2 regions of the Vibrio mangrovi genome follow, and region 1 is predicted to be linked to the other one. Evidence: predicted binding sites of a transcription regulator. Region 1 holds the regulator's gene; the other holds the start of a gene.
What was found. Region 1 encodes PurR, which represses purine synthesis genes. Its sites were predicted from a motif close to TNANGNAAACGTTTNCNTNA; they were not measured.
Positions count from the first base shown of each region.

Region 1 (5,369 bases):
CGGGTGACGATCGTAAAAGCATCATGCAATTCCCCTTCACCAAGTTCATCATCAAACCGATCCCGGCTTAACACCGCAACCGCAATCAAAAATGCGAGCCGTTCGGTATTCAGGTTGAGAGACAAGTCATGCTGCCTGACCCACCCAACCAATTCATCGATTGGTTGTACCTCGGCTTGTTGCGCCAATTCGTCTATCATTGTTTCCATCATTGTTTACTTTTTTCTGGCCCATACATGAATATAGCGGCCCAGAGATAAATAAGGCTCTTGCCGGCACAACTGCCTTTCAAGCGCCAGTACATCTTCTTCGCTGTATTCACCCATATTCTGGCGATTACCAATATAATCACTGAATGAGCGAATACCGCTTTTTCCCTCAATTCTGAACCCACACGCTTCTATCCATTGATAGACATCTTCCGGATTCAGGCCTTTTTGAGGTTGTAACTTAAATCGTTTACGGTATGGCATGCCATCCAACACATGGGGAATATTCCCGCATATGACATTTTTCAGAACTAATCCGTGATGATTGTAAAACATGATTGATGCAACACCACCCGTCCGGACCTGAGAAAGTAACTTTTCCAACGCAACTCTCGGTTCGGCCAGCCACTCCATCACGGCATGAAACATCAAAAAGTCGACTGGATCGGTGATATGTTGTTGCATATCCTGCACTGCAGCATGGACAAAGCGATACTGCGCAAGCAAACCATTTTTTTCAATATCAGCCTGCGCCAACTGCAACATTTCAGAAGAAAGATCACATAATGTCACCTGATGTCCCATCGCAGCCAGTCTCTGCGATAGCTGAGCCAGTCCTCCACCGGCATCCAGAACCGATAACGGGAACTGTTCCGGAGAAAATGTCATTAAGATATTCTGGATATCTTCCCATACAATTGTCTGACGGATCATACCTTTGTCAGAACCATATATATTTTTTGCAAATTTGTGGGCAATATCGTCGAAATTGCGATCTTCAGTCACTGTAGCTTGAGTTATGATAACTAATCGTGCTGCTATTCTGTCATAGGAATGGCAGGAATAAAGAGGATTATTTGTTTTTAATCTCAATTGCTGTTTTTTCGGACTATTTCTTATATGTTTGAGCTTAAAAAAATCATATCTGCATTCATGATGCCCCTTCCTGCCTTGCTAATCATCGGTTTTATCGGCCTGATGATGATCATGTTTTCAACCAAAAGGAAAACGGGCTGCCTGATTGTTCTTTTCTCCTACACCATGTTATTTCTGGCTTCCTTTCAGCCGGTATCTGATCGTCTGCTGGCCCCACTGGAGCGTCAGTACTCCGCTTTTCTGCCTGTTGAAGGCAGCATTGACTACATTATGGTTCTCGGCAGTAGTCATGTGGTCGATGACCAGCTTCCTCCGACCTCACAGCTCAGCCGTTCCGCACTCATGCGCCTGACCGAAGGAATACGGATCATGCGAATGTATCCTGGCTCCAGACTTATTCTTTCCGGATATGCCGGCGGAACCCGGTTCAGTCACGCACGAATGCTGGCGAAAGTAGCTCTATCTCTCGGTGTGGCCAAATCGGACATCGTACTACTGGAAACTGCCAAAGATACCTGGGAAGAAGCCCAGCAGGCAGCAAGCTTTGTCGGACCGAGAAAATTAGTGCTGGTCACCTCCGCAAGTCATATGAATCGTGCACTGCTTGAGTTTCGATCTGCAGGACTGAATCCGATTCCGGCTCCGACCAATTTTTTGTCTTATAGAAATATAGCTCAACCCTGGATAAAGTATGCCCCCAAAGCCATTTATCTGGAACAAACGGAAAAGTACTGGTACGAAACTCTGGGACAATTCTGGCATTATCTGAAGAACTGGGTCGCCAGCCAGGAAGCCACCGTATCTGAGCCATCACAGAGTGAGATGTAGCAGACATCACATGAGCCTGAATTTGTGTGTTCTAATCCTGAATGAGACGACATATTTCCTCATTTCGATTGCTATTACCCAAGCAGCAGTCTAAAATTCGCCGCTAAAGCGCAATAAATACCAGACAAAAACCGCTATAACCGGCGGTTTTTGTTCTTATATCCAATAACTCAGAATACGACTTTCACGAAAATTATTGGCTGAGCAGGATATAAAATCTTCATAATCAAACTTTCAATTGTAATTTGCTCCGGATTGCTGGACCTTCAGCATAGGCGACAGGACAATACCTATGGCTACGATAAAGGACGTTGCCCGCTTGGCGGGAGTTTCAACAACAACTGTTTCACATGTTATTAACAAAACCAGATTTGTGGCGGAAACGACTCAAGAAAAAGTCATGGAAGCTGTCAAAACTCTGAACTACGCTCCCAGTGCTGTGGCCCGAAGCCTGAAATGTAATTCAACCCGTACAATCGGGATGCTCGTGACCCAGTCAACCAACCCCTTTTTCTCTGAAGTCATCGATGGTGTTGAAAGTTACTGCTATCGTCAGGGTTATACTCTAATCCTCTGTAATACCGGTGGATTATACGAGAAGCAGCGTGATTATATCCGGATGCTGGCCGAAAAGCGTGTCGATGGTATGCTGGTAATGTGTTCAGACCTGACCGCTGAACTTCTGGAGATGCTGGAAGCCTATGATGATATTCCTAAAGTCATCATGGACTGGGGACCAGAAAGTTCACAGGCAGATAAAATCATCGATAACTCCGAAGAAGGTGGATACCTTGCAACCCGTTATCTCCTCGATAAAGGCCACCGGCATATTGCCTGCCTGAGTGGGCATCTATCCAAAGCAGCCTGTCAGGAACGTATTCAGGGCTTTCGCAGAGCCATGGCAGAAGCTAATCTGACACCAAATGAAGACTGGATACTGGAAGGAAATTTTGAATGTGACACGGCAGTACTGGCTGCCGACAAGATCATTGCAATGGATGAACAGCCAACTGCCGTATTCTGTTTCAATGACACCATGGCCTTAGGGCTCATGAGCCGGTTGCAGCAAAGAGGCATCAAAGTTCCTGAGGATATTTCCGTGATTGGTTATGACAACATCGAAATCTCCGAATACTTTTCTCCCCCATTGACGACTATTCACCAACCCAAACGCAGGGTTGGCAAAAATGCTTTTGAAATTCTATTGGAACGCATCAAAAATAAAGAACATGATCGCCGCACGTTTGAAATGCATCCTGAAATTGTAGAACGTGACACAGTTAAAGATTTAAATAAAATTTAACAAATAATTTACACCCATTGGAGGAAAGTCATTCCTCCAACCACTTTCTTTCTATTGATAACCTCCATTAATTGGACTAGAATCACATATTGTGTAATAGGTAGTCATGATGTCTATTCCACATTTTTTGATAACTCCTTAATGGAAAAGTGTCACGCACAGGGCAAACCATCTGAAAAGGTGGGACGCAAAGCCTCCGGCCTAAACCACGATAAGTGGTAGGTAGCGGGGTTACCGATGGCAAAAATGCATTTCATATTCGTCAATGATTTGACGTCTTATTAACATACTTTCTGCATTATTTTGCTAAATTCTCGGACCTGATTCTGGTGGCGTATTCGTTTAAATACACCGAGACGTAAAGCATGGACAAACCAATTCTTAAAGATTCAATGCGGCTTTTCGAACAGCTGGGACGTGTCAAATCTCGCTCAATGTTTGGCGGGTTTGGTATTTTTGTTGACGACATTATGTTCGCACTTGTCGTACAAGACAAACTACATATACGGGCAGACAGTTACTCACTTGAGACATTTAAGGCAAGAGGTTTCGAACCTTATGTGTACACAAAACGTGGCTTTCCTGTAGTTACCAAGTATTTCGCACTTCCTTCTGACTACTGGGACGACCTGAACACCATTCTCAGTATTGCTAAAGAAGCTTACCTGAATGCAAAAAATGAGAAAACTTCTCACGTAGAGACCAAGCCTCAACGGTTGAAAGATCTTCCTAACCTTCGTTTGGCAACAGAGCGTATGCTACGTAAAGCAGGAATCAATTCTGTTGAAGAGCTTCACCAGAGAGGGGCTCTTGGGGCATATAAAGCAATTCAGAGCTCTCATCCTTCAACTCAACCACCTCTGGAGCTTCTATGGGCACTGGAAGGCGCGATTGAAGGTAAACACTGGTCTGTTATTCCTCAGGCAAGACGTGATGAGTTAGCCGGACAGATTTAAATCAAAGTAAAACTGGCTATCGTATACCGAAACAAAAAGTATACAGAAACAACCCCATAGCCGAACCTAAAAATAAAGCACCGTTTCCGGTGCTTTATTTTTATCTGCATTCAATCCTGAACAAGAAAACCAACTCAGAATCCCATTAATGCCGCAGCATACATCCTTAGGTATTGCTGAGCAGAGTCTTCCCATCGGAAATCCTGCTGCATTGCCCGCTGCTGTACCGCCAGCATTTGCTCCGGATGTTGAAGACAAAACAATAGTGCACGTTGCATACAGATCAGTAAAGCCTCAGCACTGGGTTCTGAAAAGCCGAATCCTGTCGCTTTCTCCGGAAAACGATCACAGTCAAAAACCGTGTCTTTCAGACCACCGACTTCCCGGACAATCGGCAATGTACCATATGCCATACTATAAATCTGGTTCAATCCACATGCTTCAAATTCTGAAGGCATCAGGAAAAAATCAGCGCCGGCTTCAACCAAATGGGCGAAACGGTTACTGTAAGCATCAACAAAAGCAAATTTTTGTGATGATGCAACAGCAATCTGATGCAAACGATTTGCGATCTCCGGCTCTCCGGTACCAACAATCACCAGTTGTACATCATTGAGCAGGAAGCGTTCTAAAATCGGAAGCAGATAGTGAAAGCCTTTCTGATGCGTCAGACGACATACCATACCAAACATAGGGACATCTCTGGCCGGAAGCAACAGCTCATCCTGTAACTGGTGTTTACAGGTTGCCTTACCTTCCTTTAGAGACTCCGCTTCATCGGTATAATTGCGGGGAATATAACTGTCAGTCCGGGGATTCCATTCAGAATAATCACAACCGTTAATAATTCCGAACAAATCTTTGGCCCGGCGGACAAAATCATCAACCAGTCCATGCGCACCAAGTGGTGTCAGCAGCTCAGAAGCATAATGCGGACTAACGGCATTAATTTTATCTGCATAGGCGATACCTGCCCTCAGCATACTCACGTATCCATGACCATATTGCAGCGATTCCATACCACTTAAATGCAATTCAGGAATAATTTCCAATTCATCATAAGAGAAAATTCCTTTAAATAACGCATTGTGGATAGTTAATACACTTTTCATACGCTGGAAATACGCATCATTGGCATAACGGGTTTTCAACAGAAAAGGGACAAATCCCGTATGCCAGTCATTGGCATGAATGATA
Region 1 is NZ_AP024883.1:1,492,374-1,497,742, reverse strand. It holds gene mukF (chromosome partition protein MukF) at 1-200, opposite strand, end outside; gene cmoM (tRNA uridine 5-oxyacetic acid(34) methyltransferase CmoM) at 216-995, opposite strand; gene elyC (envelope biogenesis factor ElyC) at 1,083-1,913, shown strand; gene purR (HTH-type transcriptional repressor PurR) at 2,206-3,216, shown strand; cyclic di-GMP riboswitch class I at 3,369-3,455, shown strand; gene OCU74_RS06775 (TfoX/Sxy family DNA transformation protein) at 3,582-4,172, shown strand; gene glgA (glycogen synthase GlgA) at 4,307-5,369, opposite strand, start outside.

Region 2 (5,369 bases), 510 kb from region 1:
GTGTCTTCAATCGGTGCTATTCAAGGAGAATGTCGGCAGGAATATTCCCATTTCAACAGTGTATATAAGAAAGTGGCCTGTGGGAGCAGATTTACCAAGATATATAGAATGAATGTGATTGATATTAATGAGCAAAAGTAGATGCAGAAAGTGAATGAAAACAGGTAGCGTTATAGAAGCTACCTGTTCAAAGTAGAAAACTAACGAGCAGATTTACCGGTGTGTCCGTGAATACCCAGAGCTTCACCGTTGAGGTAGGCTTTACCTTCACGCATCTCGACACGATCTTCAACAAACCATTGTGCGACCAACGGATAAATCCGGTGTTCCTGTTCCTGAACTTTTTTTGTCAGTGACTCAATCGTGTCATCATCATCAATAGGCACCCGGGCTTGCAGAATGACCGGACCACCATCGAGTTGTTCCGTCACGAAATGAACACTGGTGCCATGTTCTTCATCGCCAGCGAGAATGGCTCTCTGATAAGTATTCAATCCCGGATACTTCGGCAGCAGCGATGGGTGAATATTGATCATTCTACCCATATAATGACGAACGAATTCGCTGCTCAGAATACGCATGTAACCTGCCAGAATAATCAGATCCGGGGTATATTCGTCAATCTGTTCCATTAGAGAACGGTCAAACGCATCCCGGGTATCAAAGGCTTTCGGGTCAACAAAGATTGCCGCTGCATTGGCTTTCTTCGCTCTTTCCAGAGCATAAGCATCTGCTTTGTTTGAAAAAACAGCGGTTACTCTGCCATTTGGCATTTTTGACTCACAGGCATCGATGATCGCCTGCAAGTTGGTACCATTTCCCGAAACTAAAACGACAATACTTTTCATGAATTACTTAATCTCTACTTGCGGTTCGTCAGATTGGGCTTCTGCGATATGTCCGATGATCCAGGCATTTTCCCCTTCTGATTTGAGAAGTTCAACCGCTGACTGAGCCTGATCTTCCGGCAATGCGATAATCAAACCGACACCACAGTTGAAAGTCCGATACATTTCGTAGGTATCGACATTACCCTTTTTCTGAAGCCATTTGAAAATCGCCGGCCATTCCCAGCTATTACCATCAATCACTGCTTTTGTTCCCTGTGGCAGAACCCGGGGAATGTTTTCCCAGAATCCACCGCCGGTAATGTGAGAGATTGCATGAATGTCATGCTCGGCCAGTAATTTCAGCCCGGACTTAATATAGATTTTGGTTGGTTCAAGCAGGTGTTCACCAACGGTTTTTCCTTCCAGCATCTCTGCTTTGTCAGCGCCTGACACTTCCAGAATTTTACGGATCAGTGAATAACCGTTTGAATGTGGACCGCTTGAGCCAACAGCAATCAGGCTGTTACCTGACTGAACTTTAGTGCCGTCGATTATTGCTTCTTTTTCAACAACACCGACACAGAATCCGGCGACATCGTAATCTTCACCTTCGTACATCCCGGGCATTTCAGCTGTTTCGCCACCAATCAGTGAACACCCTGCCAGAAGACAGCCATCAGCAATACCTGATACCACATCTGCTGCCGTATCGACATCAAGTTTTCCTGTAGCATAGTAGTCAAGGAAAAATAGTGGCTCAGCGCCCTGAACAATCAAATCGTTGACACACATAGCGACCAGATCAATACCAATGGTGTCATGTTTCTTCATATCCAGTGCCAGACGCAATTTTGTGCCGACACCGTCAGTACCTGATACCAGCACTGGGTGCTTATATTTGGTTGGTAATTCACACAGGGCGCCAAAACCGCCAATACCACCCATTACTTCCGGGCGACGTGTTTTTTTTACCGCACCTTTAATTCGGTCTACAAGCGCGTTGCCTGCATCAATATCAACACCTGCATCTTTATAGCTCAGAGATGTGTTCTTGCCACTCACGGGGTCATCCTCGTTCTTTGGTTGGATATGAAAACGGCGCTATTCTACAGGGGAAAGACGTAAAAGGAAAACGTTTGCGTCGTTTTTTTTATCTGGCCTGATACGCTGAAATTTCTGGGTAACAATGACCTCGAAATGCGCGAAATCATGAACATTCTCTACAGTTAAGGATAAAATTAACGACAGAAAATGTGTATAATCAGAAAGTTTAATTTGATTGAATTGTCGGAGATGCAGATGAAAGTTGTTGAAATTAAGCACCCCCTTGTCAAACATAAGTTGGGTTTGATGAGAGAAAAGGATATCAGCACAAAGCGTTTTCGTGAGCTAGCTACTGAAGTTGGTAGCCTGCTCACTTATGAAGCAACCGCAGACTTTGAAACAGAAAAAGTGACCATTGAAGGATGGGACGGATCAGTTGAAGTCGATCAACTGAAAGGTAAGAAAGTGACTGTAGTACCGATTCTCCGGGCTGGTCTGGGAATGATGGACGGTGTGCTTGAGCATATTCCAAGTGCCCGAATCAGTGTCGTCGGTATCTATCGGGATGAAGAAACGCTGGAACCAGTTCCTTACTTTAATAAAATTGCTTCAAATATTGAGGAACGTATTGCTTTGGTCGTTGATCCGATGCTGGCAACCGGTGGTTCTATGATTGCAACGATTGATCTGTTAAAGGCTCAGGGATGTACACAATTTAAAGTGTTGGTTCTGGTTGCTGCGCCAGAAGGTATTGAGGCACTTGAGAAAGCTCATCCGGATGTCGAGTTGTATACGGCTGCGATTGATGATCATCTCAATGAGCATGGTTATATTGTTCCGGGTCTGGGTGATGCCGGGGACAAAATCTTCGGTACGAAATAAAGCCGGTGAGCAAGTAAAAAAACAGTCAGTCTCTATAAAGGGGCTGGCTGTTTTTTTATGCGTATACAGCAGATGTAATCACTTATTTTATCTCTAGTGCGGACGCTTTTTCTGATGCCGTTCGCGGTTTTCCTGCTTTTGCTCCTGGCTTTTACGCAAGAGAACATAAAGCGCTCCGGTACCGCCATGGAATCGTTGAGCACTATGCACACACTGAACTTCTTCTATCTGGGGAAGCCAGTGGGAAACGTAGCTTTTCATCAGGGCCGGAGGATTTGAACGTTCCCCTTTACCATGGACAATCAGCACGGTGCGAATATCCATTCTCATACACTGGCGCAGAAACGTCACAATCTCATCTCGGGCCTGTTCCAACGTTTTCCGGTGCAGATCCAGACGGGCCTGAATGGGATATTTCCCCAGCCGGAGCTTCCTGTAAACCCCATCCTGAACACCATTTCGTTTAAATTCGACCAGATCATCGGATTTGATTTGCGGCGCATGTTCCAGAGACAGATAATTTGAATCATTCTGCTCTAGTTTCATGGCAGCTTCCTGCCGGGCAAGATGTGCATCGGTAATCTGCAAATCTTTTTTGAGTTCTGCAGTATCGTGCTTCAGAGGTTTGACATCTCCCATCATTTGCTGAAATAACTCGAAATCTTCCTGAGACATTCATATTCCTCCGAATCAGTTTTGAATCGTATCGAGTCATATACCCAAATGACCTCATGGTGCAGTTTCAGCAAGAATCACTGGGTACAGAGACTGCGTTAGAGATTTATATACCTAAGTTACTTGCAGATGCAAGACTCCAGCAACATAGATGGTCGAAAGATGCGCAGAATCAGGTAGTGTGGTCGTTGCGTTATTGTGGAATCCGACTGGTGGACGAGTTTGAATGAAACGGAGGAAATTGTGCTGCCGATAAAAATAAAAAACCGGAGTGGAAAAGAGTCCGCTCCGGTGCATAGCTTATAACTGTTTATTAACAGGAGCTAAGCGATCTAGTGAGGAGATTTGTCATTCATGACTTTGTCGATAAGAAACTGCACACTTGCACTAAACCTGAGTTTACACGGTGACATACATTACATCTGTCTCTGTTTGCCAAGAGGTAGCCAAAAGTTCAGCCTCAGGTCTCTGTTTCTTCAAAGTTGCGAAGACGTGTTAAACATAAAGTGACTCAATGGATGAAGTGATGATCTGGATCAAGTGTATTGATGAAGTTGCGTATTCGTTGAAAATCATGTGTTCATTGTCACATTTATAGCCTGATGTGGATGCCTTTTGAGCACTTGATTCTTTTTTTTAAAAAATTAGCGAAAAGGAGTTGCGTCTGGGACAATAATCCGTATTATACCCATCCGTTGAGACGCCAGAGCGTCGCCATCAACAACCCAGAATTCGGTGAATAGCGCAGTTTGGTAGCGCATCTGGTTTGGGACCAGAGGGTCGGGGGTTCGAATCCCTCTTCACCGACCACTTTCGAAGCCTCGGCAATATGCCGGGGCTTTCTGTTTTATGCGATCCAGAGTTATGTGAATAGTGCAGTTTGGCCGCGCATCCCTAGTTAACTTGTCCCTTGACCATGTTCCCGATTATCTTGACTGATACGGCATTCGCTATTCTGAATTGTATTTTGCCGTGTGACCGTAAATCCCTGCTCTTTGAGGAGCTGGATTAAATTCTCCTGTCCGATCAAATGCAATGTTCCGACAACAACCAGATATTTTGCCGGTTGCGGAGAGAATATTGGTGGTGAAGTTAACTGTTCCAGCCAGTGGTGGTTTCTTTTGATTTCTAACTGACGGGACATTTCCTGAGACATTTCATGATGATCAATCAGAGATTTCAACTGCTCCAGATCACCCTGATGCCAGCTTGTCACCAGACAGTCGGTTTCTTGTGTGGTTTCTCCCCATTCCTCCAGAGTTGAAGTGAGTAACTCTTTACCATCCTGATCCAGTCCGGCCAGAATATCGATTTGAGACTGGAGTGACTCTAGTCCGATCACTGGGATAGATTCCGTCTCTGCCTGATGGATCATATATTGATCAATACCAAGTTCAGGCTGATAGCCTGCCTGATTCATCACTTGCATCTGTAAGCTAATCGCAGTCTGCCATGGTGGAGATTGTCTCAGGCGTTGAGCGTTCAGTTTCAATTGGCTGGCAATGCTATCTAACTTCTGAAGTTGTGGCGGAGAAAGAACCTGCTGTGAAGTCCATTTGACGGGTGGATATTGCAGTGTGTTTGCCTGACGAATATCAGCTTCAACAATTAATCCGTCACTTTCGTGCAGAAAGTCCATAACCGGCGTAGGTAAAGGATACATATCAGGGTGTCCTACATGAACTGAGCCTAATAACATCAGTTGCAACTGGTTTTTGCTGGCAAGCCAGTATAATGGATCCGCAGTTGTGTAGAAGCTGAGAAAAAGAGCACCGGCTGAGAGCAGGCGGGAAAGTTGCATGAGTTGAATTCCTGTCTTCTGGCATCAATCTGAACGCTAGCATAGATTGAGTCATACTTGGTTAGCAACTTTTTCATGGTACGGATACCTGTAGATTACAGGTATCCGATATTGTAATTTTTTAAGTTACAAAGCGT
Region 2 is NZ_AP024883.1:985,993-991,361, forward strand. It holds gene purN (phosphoribosylglycinamide formyltransferase) at 201-848, opposite strand; gene purM (phosphoribosylformylglycinamidine cyclo-ligase) at 852-1,892, opposite strand; gene upp (uracil phosphoribosyltransferase) at 2,130-2,756, shown strand; gene smrA (DNA endonuclease SmrA) at 2,850-3,431, opposite strand; tRNA gene OCU74_RS04405 (tRNA-Pro) at 4,165-4,241, shown strand; gene OCU74_RS04410 (TraB/GumN family protein) at 4,330-5,232, opposite strand; gene OCU74_RS04415 (DUF411 domain-containing protein) at 5,359-5,369, opposite strand, start outside.
Region 2: purM (phosphoribosylformylglycinamidine cyclo-ligase) is a predicted target of PurR. The motif match lies at 1,955-1,974, and genes of this name have one in related genera.